3 regions of the Porcipelethomonas sp. genome follow, and region 3 is predicted to be linked to each of the others. Evidence: predicted binding sites of a transcription regulator. Region 3 holds the regulator's gene; each other region holds the start of a gene.
What was found. Region 3 encodes Rex, which represses fermentation and respiration genes when NADH is low (regulators of the CRP and FNR family bind a similar motif). Its sites were predicted from a motif close to ATTGTTAANNNNTTAACAAT; they were not measured.
Positions count from the first base shown of each region.

Region 1: the regulator Rex is predicted to act here: its motif matches at 1,795-1,814, upstream of adhE (bifunctional acetaldehyde-CoA/alcohol dehydrogenase).
Region 2: the regulator Rex is predicted to act here: its motif matches at 1,808-1,827, upstream of ACI4WO_RS05400 (phosphoenolpyruvate carboxykinase (GTP)).

Region 1 is NZ_JBJFHN010000130.1:51,817-56,107, reverse strand. Features, by position in the region: gene adhE (bifunctional acetaldehyde-CoA/alcohol dehydrogenase) at 1-1,747, opposite strand, end outside; gene ACI4WO_RS08060 (C-GCAxxG-C-C family protein) at 1,937-2,386, opposite strand; gene ACI4WO_RS08055 (D-alanyl-D-alanine carboxypeptidase family protein) at 2,428-3,636, opposite strand; tRNA gene ACI4WO_RS08050 (tRNA-Ser) at 3,798-3,888, shown strand; gene ACI4WO_RS08045 (cation:proton antiporter) at 4,057-4,291, opposite strand, start outside.
Region 2 is NZ_JBJFHN010000092.1:1,039-5,329, forward strand. Features, by position in the region: gene thiD (bifunctional hydroxymethylpyrimidine kinase/phosphomethylpyrimidine kinase) at 1-439, shown strand, start outside; gene thiC (phosphomethylpyrimidine synthase ThiC) at 429-1,739, shown strand; gene ACI4WO_RS05400 (phosphoenolpyruvate carboxykinase (GTP)) at 1,976-3,796, shown strand; gene ACI4WO_RS05405 (6-phosphofructokinase) at 3,972-4,291, opposite strand, start outside.
Region 3 is NZ_JBJFHN010000112.1:22,588-26,878, forward strand. Features, by position in the region: gene trpS (tryptophan--tRNA ligase) at 1-72, opposite strand, end outside; gene ACI4WO_RS06550 (Sapep family Mn(2+)-dependent dipeptidase) at 169-1,536, opposite strand; gene ACI4WO_RS06555 (redox-sensing transcriptional repressor Rex) at 1,670-2,317, opposite strand; gene ACI4WO_RS06560 (NADP-dependent isocitrate dehydrogenase) at 2,423-3,634, opposite strand; gene ACI4WO_RS06565 (TraX family protein) at 3,815-4,291, opposite strand, start outside.

The DNA.
Region 1 (4,291 bases), on a different contig from region 3:
ACTTCTGAGCCATGCCGATAAAGTCAGCATCCGGATTTTCATAGAACAGCCACATAGCCTTAGCAGCATCCATTGCAGAACCGCCGCCGAGAGCAATAATAACGTCAGGCTGGAATGAATTCATAACGTCAACGCCCTTACGTACTGTTGTAAGATCCGGATCCGGTTCAACCTCACTGAAGATTTCAATTGTAGGCTTGTTAGCATTTTTATTGAGCTGATATGTTACTCTGTCAATATATCCGAACTGAATCATACCAGGGTCAGCAACAACCATAGCTCTGTGAATGTCAGGCATCTTTGCAAGATACTGAACTGAGCCTGGTTCAAAATAAATCTTTTCTGGAACCTTAAACCACTGCATATTCAATCTCCTCTTAGCAACTTTCTTTCTGTTAATAAGATTCTTAACTGTAACGTTTTCTGATACAGAGTTTTTACCGTAAGAACCGCAGCCAAGTGTCAGTGAAGGAGCCATTGAATTATAAACATCACCGATAGCGCCGAATGATGCAGGTGAGTTAACAACTATACGGCTTGCCTTCATTGTTTCGCCGTACTTTTCAATAAGTGCGTCATCAGAAGAATGAATAACAGCTGTATGACCTGCGCCGTGCTTTAACATTTCCTCACACATTTCAAATGCATGGTCTGTTGTATCTGCCTTAACAACAGCAAGAACAGGTGAAAGCTTTTCAAGTGCCAGAGGATATTTTTCAGCATTTGTACCGCCCAGTTCAACACAAAGAACCTTAGTTTCCTTAGGGATTGTGATACCAGCCTTTTCAGCGATCTGCCATGGATACTGTCCGACAACCCAAGGCTGAACCGCCATTTTTTCAACATTGATTACAACATCCTGAATCTTCTGGATTTCATCAGGCTTTGCAAAGTAACAGCCATGTTCCTTCATGAATGCAACTGCTTCATCATAAATTTCTGTATCAATGATAGCAGCCTGTTCTGAAGCACATATCATACCGTTATCAAATGATTTTGAAAGAATAAGATCATTAACAGCCTGTTTCAGTTTAGCAGTTTTTTCAATGTAGCAAGGTGTGTTGCCAGGACCGACGCCGAGTGCCGGCTTACCAGCTGAGTAAGCAGCCTTAACCATTCCCGGACCGCCTGTTGCGAGAATTGTTGCTACATCAGGGTGATTCATAAGAAGTCCTGTAGCATCAATTGAAGGATGTTCAATCCACTGAATACAATTTTCAGGAGCACCGGCTGCAATAGCGGCATCTCTGATAATTTCAGCAGCTCTTACAGAGCATTTCTGTGCATTTGGATGGAATCCGAAAATAATCGGGTTTCTGGTTTTCAGGCAGCTGATTGCCTTAAACATTGTTGTTGATGTAGGATTTGTTACTGGTGTAACGCCGGCAACGATACCTACAGGTTCGCCGATTTCAACGTATCCTTCGTCTACGTTGTCTTCAATCACGCCAACTGTCTTCTCATACTTAATTGAGTGCCAGATATATTCTGTTGAAAAAATATTTTTTGTAACCTTATCTTCAAAAATACCTCTGCCTGTTTCATCAACAGCCATTTTTGCAAGTTCCATCTGTGCGGAAAGACCTGCAAGAGCTGCCGCCTTGGTAATTGCGTCAATCTGTTCCTGGTCAAGCTTCATGTACTCGTCAAGAGCAACCTTAGCCTTTTCAACCAGACCGTCTATCATTACCTTCGGGTCGATCTGAGGCTGTTCAGCAGTCTTCTGAGCTTCTTCTTTCTTAGCCATAATGCAATCCTCCTGAAAATATAAAATAATTTTTTATTTCATTATGCATTGTTAATTTCTTAACAATGTCATTATACCATATTGTTATTTTTTTGTCAAGCTTTTCGGGTATGTATTTTCTGCCGAAATCGACTTAAATTCAAGGCATTATTTACTGCAAAATGTCAAATAGTTTTAAGATAAAACTAATCACTCATTATTTTTAAAATATTCTTCCAGTATTTCCGCAGCATCTCCCACCAATTCAGCACACGGACGTTTTTTATAATATTCTGCTGTTCTTTCAGATGGAACATGGCTTGTATCATTTCCATCAATTCCCAGAAGCTGACGGCAGACGATATAATGATTCTTTTCTTTAAATTTTTCCGCAAGTTCCTGAATTCTTTTGTAATGTTCAGTTTTGCCGGTTCTGTCATCAGGAGAACAATAACCGTATTTTAAACCTGCCGCCATAAACATTCCGCTTACAGCTCCGCATACTTCACGCATTCTTCCCATTCCTCCGCCAAATGATGAAGAAAGTTTCATTGCTGTGTCAAAATCCATTCCCAGATCTTCAGCAAATGCCCCCAGAACTGATTGAGAACAGTTATACCCTTTCTTAAATAAATCCTTGGCTTTTTCTGCCTTGTTCATACAAACCTCCGCTATTTTAATTTTATTAAAGTGTATATATGTCAATAGCCGTCATAATAATATTCCGAATCCTCATAATACTGGTTGTCCTCATAATAATCATCATCATAATAATATGAATCTTCTTCATAGTCCTGATAATTCTGATCGTTCTGATCATAGTAATCAGAATAATAATCCTGCTGTGTTGATTCAGTATAATCATAGCTGTGTACCAAATCAGGATCTATCACTGATGCCAATGACTCATATATATTAACATGGTCGTAAATATGAAGTGGATCAGTATAATGAGTACCCTCAGCACCAGTAGTTACAAGAATATATTTTTCACCGTCTATTTCTGCACAGGAAGCAAGACAAAGCCCTGCTTCACTGGTATAGCCTGTTTTTCCGCCTAAAAAGACACCCCCTGCAAATTCATCTGAATCAAGTTCTGAAAACATAGTACTGTACAGAGTAATACCATATGGATTATAATCCGTTTCGGTGTAATAGTTCTGACTGGTAAAAATTTCATAAAACTCATCATTATTCAATGCATAAATCAAAAGTTTTGAGATATCTGATGCAGTTGAATAATGATTATAATTATGAAGTCCCACTGAATTTGTAAAATGAGTATCATCCATTCCCAGCTCTTCAGCTTTTTCATTCATAAGTGCAACAAAAGCATCCTCGGAACCGCTTATATATTCAGCCAGTGTCAGACAGCATTCTGCCCCGGAGGACAGCAATGCACCATAAAGAAGATCTCTGTAAGTCACACTTTCATATGCAGAAAATCCGGCTGTTGACGCTTCCTCATATTCTATATATTCATATATATCTCCGGGAATAATAACATTTTCATCCAGATTATATATATTTTCAAGGGAAACTATTACCGTCATTATTTTTGTAAGTGAAGCCGGATAAATCTGCAGATCTTCATTTTTTCCGTATATCATATTTCCATTCAGATCTGTCAGCAGTGCTGTCTGACTGTAAACATCCGCATCGCTGATATTGATTGTCAAAGGCACAGAATTTTTTTCAGTTGTTTCCTCTGTTTGAGCATACTCCTCTGTTTGCGATGATTCGGTCAAAGAATTATTATCTGTTACAGTATTTTGATCTGCATTAGCCTGTGTATCATCATGTCCGGATAAAAGTTTAATTCCGGACACTATTATAACTACCAAAATAAGAATTAATACAATCCATAAAAAGGCTGTCCCGGATTTTTCCTCTTTATTTTTTTCTTTCATTTTCATCCTCCGAGCATTAATTTCAATGCGTATTATACCATATAGTACGAAAACAGTCAATAGCACTGCAATCAGGCTGCTAAAAATTTGTTATAAAAACTTGATTTTTTTTTCATCATATGATATAATAATAAAGCTTTTGGTATTTATGAATTTTTTATGGAGAGTTGTCCGAGAGGTCGAAGGTGCGAAACTCGAAATTTCGTGTCCCCCAAAAAGGGACCCAGGGTTCGAATCCCTGACTCTCCGCCAGGTGCGTGACCGCACAGGACAAATCGGGTTTCATTTTGTGAAACCCGATTTTTCTTTATGTATCTATTTATGTATCCATATATTAAATCAAGCTTTATATTTGGTACTGTCTGTATTAAAATGATAATAAAGAACCCGGATAAGCAATCCGGGTTCTTTAATACAAAATTACTGATTTTCATTAATAAGTCTCTGCTCATGTTCTTCAAAAGCAGTACCCTTGGTAAATTTGTCAACCTGTAATTCACCTTTACTGTCCTTGTCAGTGTCTTTGGACTTATAAACAAACTTCAGAAGAATAGGCGTAATAATAGTTGTAACTACAACCATGATTACAATTGGTCCGAAATATTTTTCATTCATCAGTCCGACTGCTTCACCCTTGCTGGCAACAATCAGTGCT
Region 2 (4,291 bases), on a different contig from region 3:
ATCTGCACTTGTGCAGAAAATCTTCCCTGTTGCCTGCGTTATCACACCCAATGTTCCGGAAGCAGAAATACTTTCAGGAATCAGTATAAAAAAACCGGATGATATGCTTGCAGCCGCAAAAATCATTTCAGACAAATTTAACGGAAGTGTACTTGTCAAAGGCGGGCATCTGGAAGATACCGCAGCTGACCTGCTTTATACTGACAAGGGATATGAATGGTTTGAAAGCAGGCGTATAGATAATCCGAATACGCATGGGACCGGCTGTACCCTTTCTTCGGCAATTGCCGCAAATCTTGCAAAGGGAAAAGGGATTAAAGACAGCGTAAGTGAAGCAAAGGATTATGTTACGGGAGCTATAGCAGACGGACTGAATTTAGGCAGGGGCAGAGGCCCGTTAAATCATATGTATAATCCAGGAGGTAAAAATGAACTATAAAACACAGATGGAAGCTGCCAGAAAAGGCATTATAACAAAGGAAATGCAGACGGTTGCTGAAAAAGAATATATGGAGCCTGAGGTTCTCAGACAAAAGGTTGCCGAAGGAAGTGTGTGCATTCCGGCAAACGTCAATCACAAGGCACTGAGTGCTGAGGGAATCGGTTCAGGACTCAGAACAAAAATCAATGTCAATCTGGGTATTTCCGGAGATTGCCAGAATTATGATATGGAAATGGAAAAAGTCAGAATGGCAATTGACTTCGGATGCGAAGCCATTATGGATCTGAGCAACTACGGCAAGACCAATACTTTCCGCAAGGAGCTTGTTGCTATGTCTCCGGCAATGATAGGAACTGTTCCTATGTATGATGCTATAGGCTATCTTGAAAAGGATCTTCTTGAAATCACTGCAAAGGATTTCCTTAAAGTAGTGGAAGCACATGCCAGAGAGGGCGTAGATTTCCAGACGATTCATGCAGGAATCAACAAAAGAGCTGTTGAAGCCTTCAAGCGTCAGGGCAGACTTACAAATATAGTTTCCAGAGGCGGTTCACTTCTTTTTGCATGGATGGAAATGACCGGAAATGAAAATCCTTTCTATGAATATTATGATGAGGTTCTTGACATTCTCAGAGAATATGACGTTACAATCAGTCTGGGAGATGCATTAAGACCGGGTTCTATAAATGACAGTACTGACGCCGGACAGATCTCCGAGCTTATTGAGCTTGGTGACCTGACAAAAAGAGCATGGGAAAAGGACGTTCAGGTAATGGTTGAAGGTCCGGGACATATGGCAATGAATGAAATTGCCGCTAATATGACTTTGCAGAAACGTATTTGTCATAATGCACCTTTCTATGTATTAGGACCTCTGGTTACTGATATCGCTCCGGGCTATGACCATATTACATCTGCTATAGGCGGAGCTATTGCCGCTGCTAACGGAGCAGATTTCCTGTGCTATGTGACACCTGCGGAACACTTGAGACTTCCGGATGCAGATGATGTAAGAGAGGGAATCGTAGCTTCCAAAATCGCAGCACACGCTGCTGATATCGCAAAGGGCGTTCCACATGCCAGAGATATCGACAATAAGATGAGTGACGCCAGAAGACGTGTTGAATGGGATGAAATGTTCCAGTATGCCATTGACCCGGACAAGGCAAAAAGATACTTTGAAAGCGTTCCTCCAAAGGACAGACATACATGCTCTATGTGCGGAAAAATGTGTGCTATGAGAACTACTAATAAGATCCTTGCAGGCGAAAAAGTTGAATTCTGTACAGAAAAATAGTTTTTTAATATAACATTTAATCGGTCAGGTCTTTAAAAAGGTCTGACCATAACTTTTATCAAGAATGTTTTGTTATTAATTTCACAAACTGAAACAAATTCTATTGACATCCATTTCAAAAAATATTATAATATAAAAATGAAGGGAATTTTGTAACTTAAAGGCTGCATTATTCCAAAGAATGATGCGCATGCTTAAAGTGCTGCGTAATCAAAAAATCAAGGAGGATATAAACCATGTCACTGACAAAGAACCCCAACGTATTAAAATGGGTTGACGAAATGACAGCCCTTACAAAGCCGGATAAGGTAGTATGGATTGACGGAAGCAAAGAGCAGATTGACGCTTTAAAGGCTGAAGCTGTTTCAACAGGCGAAATGATCGAGCTTAATCAGGAAAAGCTTCCTGGCTGTCTGTATCACAGAACTCTGCCGAATGACGTTGCCAGAGTTGAAGACAGAACATTTATCTGCTGTAAGAATAAAGAAGACGCAGGTCCGACAAACAACTGGATGGATCCGGATGAGATGAAAGCAATGCTCACACCTATGTATGACGGTGTTATGAAGGGCAGAACAATGTATGTAATCCCTTATTCAATGGGTCCTATCGGCTCACCTCTCGCTAAGGTAGGCGTTGAAGTTACAGATTCTATCTACGTTGTTCTTAACATGAATATTATGACAAGAATGGGCAAGCAGGCTTTTGAAAACCTCGGCGATGAATCAAACGATTTCGTAAGAGGTCTTCACTCAAAGGCTGACGTTGATCCTGAAAAGAGATACATTGTTCAGTTCCCTGAAGACAATGCAATCTGGTCAATCAACTCAGCTTACGGCGGTAACGTTCTTCTCGGCAAGAAGTGCTTTGCACTGAGAATTGCTTCTTATCAGGGCAAGAACGAAGGCTGGATGGCTGAACACATGCTTATCTTAGGCGTTAAGAAGCCTGACGGAGAAGTTAAGTATATCTCAGCTGCATTCCCGTCTGCATGCGGTAAAACAAACCTTGCAATGCTTATTCCGCCGGAAGGCTACAAGAAGGACGGCTATGAAGTATTTACAGTCGGTGACGATATCGCATGGATGAAACAGGGCGAAGACGGCAGACTTTATGCTATTAACCCTGAAAATGGTTTCTTCGGTGTTGCTCCGGGTACAAATGCAAAGTCCAACTATAATGCACTTGCTTCAACAATGAAGGATACTATTTTCACAAACGTTGCTATCAACAATGATGACAATACTGTTTGGTGGGAAGGTCTTGACAAGAATCCTCCGGTTAATGCAACTGAATGGAAGGGTGCTAAGGTAAACGGTCCTGAGTATACTTCTGCTATGGGTCCTGACGGCAAGCCTCAGAAGCTGGCTCATCCGAACTCAAGATTTACAGCTCCTGCAAAGAACTGCCCTTGTATTTCTCCTGAATTTGACAATCCTCAGGGTGTTCCGATTTCCGCTATTATTTTCGGCGGCAGACGTGCTTCTACAACTCCGCTGGTATATCAGTCATTTGACTGGACTCACGGCACATATGTAGGTTCAGCAGTTTCTTCTGAAACAACAGCTGCTGCAACAGGTGCTGTAGGCGTTCTGAGACATGATCCTATGGCTATGAAGCCGTTTATCGGTTACAATGTAGGCGATTACTGGGCACACTGGCTTGAAATGGGCGAAAAGCTCGGCGACAAGGCTCCTAAGATCTTTAACGTTAACTGGTTCAAGAAGGATGAAGACGGCAACTTCATGTGGCCTGGATTCGGCGACAATATGAGAGTTCTTGACTGGATCATAAAGAGATGTGAAGGTACAGTTGATGCTGAAGAAACAGCTATTGGTTATGTTCCTAAGAAGGGTGACATCAACGTTGAAGGTATCGAAGACGAGGTTACACCTGAAGTTATGGATAAGCTTCTTGATGTTGATAAGGATCTCTGGCTTAAGGAAATTGCTGAAATGCGCAGATACTACAAGGAAGATATTGCTGATAAGGGCGGCAGAATTCCTGAAGCTCTGATAAAGCAGCTTGATAATCTTGAAGCAAGACTTAACAAGTAATTGCAGACCTTTAATATATAGTAAAAACCGGTTCGGATGGAACCGGTTTTTTGTTTATAAATTAATACCGAGATAAAATCAAAATGGGCAGTCTTTTCTTACAGGACTGTCCATTTTTTGAGGTTTGAAAAAAAGTTTTGACCGAAATTTTATGAATTCTGATAAATCATTTTGATTAGTCACCAAATGAAATTCCCAGATCTTTTGCTGTTTTTACCAGCTGATCGTCCGGATCGACAAATTTGGTTTTACCAGCAATATCAGACAGTTTGTTTGCAGTAATTTTACCGCCGACCTTTGCAACTGTTCTGCCGTACTTTTCCTGAGCGATAAGTTCTGCGGCATGAACACCGAACTGTGTTGCAAGAATTCTGTCATACGCACTCGGACTGCCGCCTCTTAGCATGTGTCCAGGTACGCAGGTTCTTGTTTCAAGACCTGTTTTTGACTGAATCTGTGCGGCGATTCTGTTTGTAGCTGTTGTGATACCGGCTT
Region 3 (4,291 bases):
AAGAGATCCTACATAATGACCTAAATGCAGCTTTCCGGTTGGTCTGTCACCGGTTAAAATAATTTTTTTCACGTTTAAATCCTCCGATTTGTTGTTAAAAACAACATAATTACACTATTAAAGTATACTCCAATACGGAAATTTTGTCAATATTTTTTGAATATTAAATCAGCTGCAGATTTCAATTGCAGCTCCGGCTGTCATTTGTGCATTGAGTATCATTTCTTCCAAAACTGTAAATTCATCAGCACAATGAATATTGTATTCTTTTCCTGGAAACTCTGCACCGAATGCTACACCTCCGGGAGTATTATGAACGTAAGTGCCTCCGCCGATTGCAATGCATTTTCCTTTTTCTCCTGTCATGTTTTCATAAACGCTTAAAAGGGACTGTATAAATTCGCTGTTTTCATCAACATAGTGGGGTTCAGAAGCGAGAATGCATTCATACTCAAAACCTATTTTTTCAAGAGTTTCATTTAATTTTTCATTGATCTGAGCTGATGTAAAACTTACCGGGAAACGCACGTCAAAGATTCCCTCAAGAAACTCTCCATCATATTCCATAACGCTTAAAACAAGTGTCAGCGCACCGGATTTTTCATCACTGCATTTTACTCCTGCATGTTTTCCGTTGGTTTCATCCGGAGGGAATATTTCTGAAAGATTTTTGAAAATTTTTGCTGATTCATCTCCGGGTACATTTCCCAGCAGCTGAATAAGTGAGGTCAGGGCGTTTTTTCCGCCTTCCGGAGTTGATGCGTGAGCAGATATGCCTGAAGAATTTATTTTAATTTCATTTTCAGAAATTACTGTTTTAAAATTACTGTCAATTCTTAATTTTTCACTGCATTCATGGGATAATACGGCATAAGCCTTTGATGGGACAGCATTTATTGTATCTCCGCCATGAATTTTCTTGATATATTTTCCGGATATTTTTTTAGTAAATTTTCCTCGTATCATACCCTTTTCTATATTAATTATCGGGTACTGTCCATCGGGAGTAAAAAGTTTTTCCGGAAGTTTTTCTTTTGTCTGATAATATTCAAGGTCATCCGAACCGTTTTCTTCATTACAGCCTACTATCAGTCTTATATTTTTTTTCAGAGGTACAAGCTCCTTAGCAGCTTTCAGTCCATAGAGTGCAGATACAGCAGGACCTTTGTCATCGGTAGTACCTCTTCCGTACAAAACTCCGTTTTTCCTTGTAAGCTCAAAGGGAGGATATGTCCAGCCTGTTCCGGGATCTACTACATCAAGATGGCAAAGTATACCAAGCTCAGGCATACCTGTTCCTGTTTCAATTACTCCGGCGTAATTATCAATATTTCTGACATTAAAACCCATTTCCTTGGCTTTTTCCAGAAATACTTCAAGAACCTTTGCAGAATTTTTTCCGTAAGGCATATTTTTTTCCGGTTTATCCATAACGCTTGGTATTTTCACAAGTTCTTCCAGAAACAACTCCATGTCATTGGAATATTCTGTACATTTTGCAAGTATTTCATTTGTCAGATGTTTACTAAGTGCCATTTTGATTCTCCGTTTCTAAAAAGATTTGACGGACGCCAGCTTTCAGACGTCCGTCATACTAATAGTTTGTTTTTACAGGCATATGAACACGGCTTTTCGTAAAACCTGAACACATTTCCTGTAAGAACAGTTTTTAATTTTCTTCTTCATCGGTATTGTTCAGACCATAAGCAAGAGTCATAAGACTGTCTGTCAGGTGAACGTTTTCCACAATGATTTTTTTACCGCTGTCAACGGCAAAGTCATAGTGACTGAAATTCCAGAATCCTTTTATACCGAGTTCAATAAGCTTGGGTGCAATTTCCTTTGCCGCATCTTTTGGAATGCACAAAACTGCACATACCGGGTGATTACTGCGGCAAAAGCTTTCAATTGTATTCATATTTGAAATTTTCAGATTTGAAATTATTTTACCGCATTTTTCAGGATTGCTGTCAAAAATGCCAATAAGCCTGAAGCCCCGCTTGTTAAAATCAATATGAGAAGCTATTGCCTTTCCGAGATTTCCGGCGCCTATAAGAATAGTTTTATTTCCGGCGTCAATTCCGAGAATTCTGGAAATTACTGAATGAAGTTCCTTCACATTATATCCGTATCCCTGCTGACCGAAACCTCCGAAACAGTTAAGATCCTGTCTTATCTGGGACGCTGTTAATCCCATCATTTCGGAAAGTTCTCTGCTTGATATACGAACAATCCCCTGCCGTTCAAGTTCCCCCAAAAACCTGTAATATCTGGGCAGGCGTTTAATTACCGGTGATGAAACTAAGGATTTTGACATATTATATCTCCGTTACCGCACTGCGTTCCCATATATTTATATATTATGATATGCAAAAAATGCACTGCGGATTCCGCTTTTAAAGGCTGCGGAAAGCCTGAATGATCATGCCATAAGTTTAGAAAGTCTGTTGTTTATTTCTTCAAGGAATTCCTTGGAGTTGACTTTTCTCTTGTTTTCAAGGCTTGAAAGCAGATAAAGATCACCTGTCATAACACCGTCTTCAATTGTCTGGATCGTAGCCTTTTCAAGTTTGTCAGCAAAGTCTGAAAGCTCTTTGTTTCCATCAAGCTCTCCTCTTTTTCTCAGCGCACCGCTCCATGCAAATATTGTAGCTACTGAGTTTGTGGAAGTTTCTTCTCCTTTTAAGTATTTGTAATAATGTCTCTGGACTGTTCCGTGAGCAGCTTCATATTCATAGATACCGTCCGGAGAAACTAAAACTGAGGTCATCATTGCAAGGCTTCCGAAAGCAGTGGAAACCATGTCAGACATTACATCGCCGTCATAGTTTTTACATGCCCAGATATATCCGCCGTTTGAACGGACAACTCTTGCAACGGCGTCGTCAATAAGAGTATAGAAATATTCAATTCCTGCTGCCTCAAATTTTTCCTTGTATTCCTTATCAAAGATTTCCTGGAAGATATCCTTGAATCTGTGGTCATATTTTTTGGAAATAGTATCCTTTGTGGCAAACCAGATATCCTGTTTCTGATCCAGAGCATAATTAAAGCATGCTTTTGCAAAGCCTTCAATACTCTTGTCAATATTGTGAAGACCCTGAATAATTCCGTCCCCTTCAAATTCATGAATAAGCTGTCTTGTTTCGTTTCCGTTTTTATCTGTAAAAACAAGCTCTGCCTTTCCGCCGCCCTTGACCTGCATTTCTGTGTTTTTGTAAACGTCGCCGTATGCATGACGGGCAATTGTAATAGGCTTTGTCCATGTAGGGATATAAGGTGTAATACCCTTTACGAGGATAGGAGTTCTGAAAACAGTACCGTCGAGAATTGCTCTGATTGTACCGTTAGGCGACTTCCACATTTCTGTAAGATTATATTCCGGCATTCTTGCAGCATTCGGAGTAATTGTAGCGCATTTTACTGCTACACCGTATTTTTTTGTAGCCTCAGCACTGTCAAATGTAACCTGATCCTTTGTCTTTTCACGGTTTTCAAGACCCAGATCATAGTATTCAGTATTAAGGTCAACATAAGGTTCGAGAAGAATTTCCTTGATCCACTTCCAGAGGATTCTTGTCATTTCATCTCCGTCCATTTCAACCAGCGGTGTTTTCATCTGAATTTTTGCCATTGTTTTTTCCTCCCTTTAATTTAAAAATCTTCAATTTTATGTCCATTAGCTCTTGCTATGGATGGTATTTTTTCATATACATCAGCGGTAACTATAATCAGTTCATAGTTGTTGCTGTCAATATCAATTGTGCATACAAATGATTTTACTATAAAACTTTAAGTTTTATAAAAAGCTTCTTTATAAAATAACATATTTAATCACAGCCAGCAACAGAAGATGTGCCGGATAGAAATAATAGAAAAACCACTTATAAGTCTTTCCGCCCCGTCTGACACCGTTATATTTCAGCAGAAATGGTACTGCAAGGAATGTTCCCAGCTTAAATAAATCGGTATACCATTGCCCTGAAGCAGCGCACATAATAATATCCAGTATAATATAAAATGCACTTGCAGCGCAGAAATATTTGATTTTTTCAATACGGTTATAATTGCTGCCGAAAATTAAAATATATACAACTGCAATTCCACCCCAGTCGCCAATCATAGATGCCAGACATATCAGCAGAATTATCATATTCTTAACAGCAGTTTCATATTTCGGACTGTCCCTGATAATCAGGGCGACAAGACCCAGAAACAGCGGAAACATTATGCTTGTCTGATTTATAATTTCGAGCTTTCCTGTTTGAAAGAAAGTATAAGGTAAATGAGA